2 regions of the Hydrogenophaga sp. PBL-H3 genome follow, and region 1 is predicted to be linked to the other one. Evidence: riboswitches for the same ligand, from Rfam matches in the RefSeq annotation. Region 1 holds a riboswitch; the other holds the start of a gene.
What was found. A riboswitch is a leader RNA that binds a small molecule or an ion and turns the genes downstream of it on or off. The one in region 1 is predicted to bind manganese.
Positions count from the first base shown of each region.

Region 2: linked by a shared signal. The riboswitch ahead of F9Z44_RS13780 (TMEM165/GDT1 family protein) and the one ahead of F9Z44_RS21420 (TMEM165/GDT1 family protein) in region 1 are both predicted to bind manganese.

Region 1 is NZ_CP044973.1:171,679-174,121, reverse strand. It holds gene dmeF (CDF family Co(II)/Ni(II) efflux transporter DmeF) at 1-907, opposite strand, end outside; gene F9Z44_RS21420 (TMEM165/GDT1 family protein) at 918-1,490, opposite strand; yybP-ykoY riboswitch at 1,493-1,665, opposite strand; gene F9Z44_RS23070 (hypothetical protein) at 1,767-1,967, opposite strand; gene F9Z44_RS23065 (hypothetical protein) at 2,058-2,443, opposite strand, start outside.
Region 2 is NZ_CP044972.1:2,984,777-2,987,219, forward strand. It holds gene F9Z44_RS13775 (restriction endonuclease subunit S) at 1-199, opposite strand, end outside; gene F9Z44_RS13780 (TMEM165/GDT1 family protein) at 823-1,401, opposite strand; yybP-ykoY riboswitch at 1,408-1,581, opposite strand; gene F9Z44_RS13785 (CoA transferase subunit B) at 1,599-2,237, opposite strand; gene F9Z44_RS13790 (CoA transferase subunit A) at 2,239-2,443, opposite strand, start outside.

The DNA.
Region 1 (2,443 bases):
TCTCCTCGTGAATCGACAGCCACTCCCGCACCTGGTTCGGCACCAGTCGCTCGTCGTGGGTCACGAGACTGAGAGCGCACGAGTAGGTCGCCCTGCCCACTCGCCAGACATGCAGGTCGGCGACGAGGGTTTCACTCTCGGCGCCGCGCTCGGCAATGACCGCCCGGATCTCGTCGACCACCGGATGGTCCATCTCCCGGTCCAGCAGCACCTTGCTGGTTTCAACGATGAGCCCCTTGGCCCACAGCGCGACGACCAAAGCGCCAACGATGCCCATGACCGGATCAAGCCATGACCAACCCAGCCACCAACCGCCGGCGAGTGCCGCGATCGCCGCCACGGAAGTCGCCGCGTCGGCGATGACGTGGACGTAGGCTGACTTGAGGTTCAGGTCGTGGTGGTGACTCGTTTCGTGCGAATGACCATGGTGATCGTGCCCGTGGTCGTGGTGATGCGCCGCGTCCAGGATGCGTGCCGAGACGAGATTGACCACCAGGCCGAGCACCGCGATGAGCATGGCCTCCTTGTAGTGGATCGGCTCGGGGGTGATCAGTCGCTCTACCGAGCCGTACACCATGAGGCCCACGACCACCAGTAGGAAGATGGCGCTCGCGAACCCGCCGAGCACCTCCATCTTCCAGGTTCCAAAGGCGAACCGGGTGTCCTTCGCGTGCTTGCGCGCCGCCGAGTACGCGAACGCACTCAGTCCGATCGCCACGGCATGGCTGCTCATGTGGAAGCCGTCGGCCAGCAGTGCCATCGAGTTGTAGAACCAACCCGCGGCGATCTCGACGACCATCATCGCAGCGGTGATCCACATCACCACGCGCGTTCCGCGTTCTCCAGCCGCGTTTCCTGAATCAAAGACGTGGTCGTGCTGCCACTTGGCAAGATCGTCAGCGTGCATGGTCAGCCCTTCAGAACAGCTTGCCGACGTTCAGGAGCGTCAGCACGCCGAGGATGGCGAAGATGACGGCCGCGATGCCGTGGACCAGTTTCATCGACACCTTCTTGGCGATCTTGTCGCCCAGGAAGACCGCCGGCACGTTGGCCAGCATCATGCCGAAGGTCGTGCCCAGCACCACCTGGACGATGTCGGTGTAGCGCGCGGCCAGGGCCACGGTGGCGATTTGCGTCTTGTCGCCCATCTCCGCCAGGAAGAAGGCGACCACCGTCGTGCCGAACACGCCGAAGCGCTGCTTGCCACCCGCTGCGTCGTCGTCGATCTTGTCGGGGATCAGCATCCAGCCCGCCATGGCCAGGAACGACACACCGATCACCCAGCGCAGGATGTTCGGACCCATGGCCTGGGCCACCCAGCCGCCCACGGCGCCGGCGGCCGCGTGGTTCACGAGGGTCGCAACCAGGATTCCAAGGATGATGGGGATGGGCTTGCGAAAGGCTGCGGCCAGAACGATGGCCAGCAGCTGTGTCTTGTCGCCCATTTCACCCAGGGCGACGACGCCGGTCGAGACGAGGAATGCTTCCATGAAAACTCCAAGGGCCAGCGAAGACGAAGACTGCACGGCATCCCCGGCCCATCCGGAGGCAGTGCAGTCAAAGGTCTTGCCAGGCTTGAAGCTGTCCGCGCCATGACCATGAGGGTCAAGTGTGTTGACGCGGACCCCTGCGAGCGCAGGGCGGCTACTCCCCAATGACGGGTGAGGGGCAAGTATATCGGGCGGTCTCAGCGCACCAGGAGCAGCGGTACCTTTCAGGCGGCGATGACGTCGCCCGCGTCTGTCGAATCGCCGCTGGTCATCGGCTCAGAACTCAAACTCCGCCTGCGCTCGCAGCGTGTGCTTCGGCGACGCATGGTTGATGCCGAACAGCACACCAGCGTTGTACTTGATCGTCTGGTGATCGCCGACTTTGACTCGGCCGAACAGGGCCGGTCCTGCGATGTGCGACTGCTCTCTCGACGGCGCCCAGTCATTCCACGGGCCCATGTTGCCGAAACCCTGCACACCGGCCTCGAGAGCTGGTGTCCAACGGTACTTCAGCTGCCACTGGTAGCCGAGCTCGGCCTTCTCCGGCTCCGCGATGCGGATGTGCTTCTAGATCAACAGATTGAGATTGGCCTGCCACAGGCCGAACTCCGACTGCAGCAGCGGGCCCCATTTGTATTCATAGCCTTCGCTGCGGTCCTTCGGTCGCTCGATCTCGAGCAGGAAGCCAACGTCGACCGGGTACTTCCCGGTCTCTGTGAGCTGGAACTTGTTCTCCCACTCCCAGGCGTCGAAGGCACTCGGCGCGCCCGGCTCGTGGTGCCACTTCGCATACAGCTCGGTGAACCACCAACTGGTGGCGCCGTAGCCGAGCCCGATCGACCAGGCGCTCTCGCGGGTGCCATCGCGCAACTTGCGCGTGCCGGCTTTGAAGTCGATCTCGCGCTCGCCCTCCTCGACGATAGGCGTGACGACATAGTCGGAAGGTCCGGCTG
Region 2 (2,443 bases), on a different replicon from region 1:
GAAGGTAGTAAAGAAACTGCAGGTCGTACCGTTGACGATCAAACTCGGCGAAATAGGTGACATCGAGAGGCCAGTACTTCACTTCCGTTTTTGTAATTTCACCCGCCGACCCTTTTCTTCCAACGATGATGCTGGGTTGATCCTTGTAATACTTATCTGTTCGGTCTTTCTCCCCGTTTGCTCCATAGGCTGGGTACAGACCATTTGGATTGCGGTCCGACGGGGCTAGTGGCTTGCAGAAGAAATCTTGGCTGAACGCCGGGGAACGCCTCTCCCATCGCGGTTAAAGATTGAAGGCTCAATCTGGTCTAAATCCAGGACTCGCTTCTGAACTCCAAGGAATCTCGCATGGAAAATCAAGGTGAGTCAAACACGGCCACTCAACAACACGCTTCGCGTCTTCTGCTGAGCGAGTCGACCACTGATCTAACCAAAATCTGCTGGACGCAGTTGCTCCGAGAGGAACCGGAACTGGTCGGGCCCCGGAGGCCGTTTGACCCACTGCCCGACGACTTTTCGCCTGAGAAGTTGTTCGGGTAAGCGTATCGAGCAGGATCACGCATGTTCTATTCTTGAGGAAGACGTGCGTGAGTGTGTCACCGGTCAGCAACGCCTCGATTCGAGGGCGCATGAGTTTTTCACCGATGGCCTCCAAAGCCATCTGACGTGAGCACGAGAATCAAAGCGGGGGAACAGATGGGGGAACAAATTGACCTCCCATCATCAAAAGTCGATTAAAAACAAGTACTTGGCGACGTTTTTCGATTCCCTTCACCTCCACACATGCAAAAGGCCCCACCCGGGGCCTTTTTTTGTGGGTGCTCAGCCGATGAACGACTTGCCGACACCCAGCAGTGTCAGCACGCCAAGCACCGCAAAAATCAGCGCAGCAATGCCGTGCACCAGCTTGATGGGCACCCGCCGGGTGAGCTTGTCGCCGAAGAACACCACCGGCGCATTGGCCAGCATCATGCCCAGCGTGGTGCCGATGACCACCGCCACCAGCGGCTCGTACTGGGCCCCCAGCGCCACCGTGGCGATCTGGGTCTTGTCGCCCATCTCGGCCAGGAAGAACGCCCAGGTGGTGGCGACGAACACACCCATGCCGCGCCGGGGTGGCATGTCATCTTCGTCGAGTTTGTCGGGGATCAACATCCAGGCCGCCATGGCGATGAACGAGATGCCCAGCACCCAGCGCATCACGTCGGGGCCGATGGCTGCCATGACCCAGGCACCCACGGCACCGGCCAGCGCGTGATTGAGCACCGTGGCCACGAAGATGCCGGCCACGATGGGCCAGGGGCGCTTGAAGCGCGCGGCCAGCACGAGGGCGAGCAATTGCGTCTTGTCGCCCATTTCGGCGAGGGTGACGATACCGGTGGATATGAGAAAAGCTTCCAAGACAGTGCTCCGAGGGCCGGCAGAAACCAAAAGACCACACGGCATCCCCGGCCCATCCGGAGGCAGTGTGGTCAAAGGTCTTGCCAGGCTGAAGGCTGTCGGCGCCATGGCCATGAGGGCCAAGTGTGTTGACGCAGACCTCTGCAGGGCGCAGAGCGGCTACTCCCCAATGACGGGTGCGGTAGGGAGTATAGCCGTCAGATCAGCGCGGGGCCGGTCTTGGACTGGATGAACTCGCGCGTCACGCCCGGTGCCAGTTCCACCAGCTTCAGGCCTTCGGGTGTCACGTCCATCACACCCAGGTCGGTGATGATGCGGTCGACCACACCCACACCCGTGAGCGGCAGGGAGCACTGGTCGAGGATCTTCAGGTCTTCGGTGCCGTCCTTCTTCCTGGCCACGTGCTCCATGAGCACGATCACGCGCTTGACGCCCGCCACCAGGTCCATCGCGCCGCCCATGCCCTTGACCATCTTGCCGGGGATCATCCAGTTGGCCAGGTCGCCCCGGGCGCTCACCTGCATGGCGCCCAGGATGCTCAGGTTGATCTTGCCGCCGCGGATCATGGCGAAGCTGTCGTGGCTGCCGAAGATGCTGGAGCCCGGGATGGTCGTCACGGTCTGCTTGCCGGCGTTGATGAGATCGGCATCGACCTCGTCTTCATTGGGGAAGGGGCCAATGCCGAGCATGCCGTTTTCGCTTTGCAGCCACACCTCTTTGTCGGCGGGCACGAAGTTGGCCACCAGCGTGGGAATGCCGATGCCCAGGTTCACATAGAAACCGTCTTCGAGTTCGTGGGCTGCGCGCGCAGCCATCTGGTCTTGGTTCCAGGGCATATCAGACTCCCGCCTTCTCTGTGATGGTTCGCTTTTCGATGCGCTTCTCGGGCGTGGCGTTGAGTACGATGCGGTGCACGTAGATGCCCGGGAGGTGGATGTGGTCGGGTGCGATGGCGCCCTTCTCCACGATCTCCTCCACCTCGACCACGCAGATCTTGCCAGCCATGGCCACGGCCGGGTTGAAGTTGCGCGCGGTGAAGCGG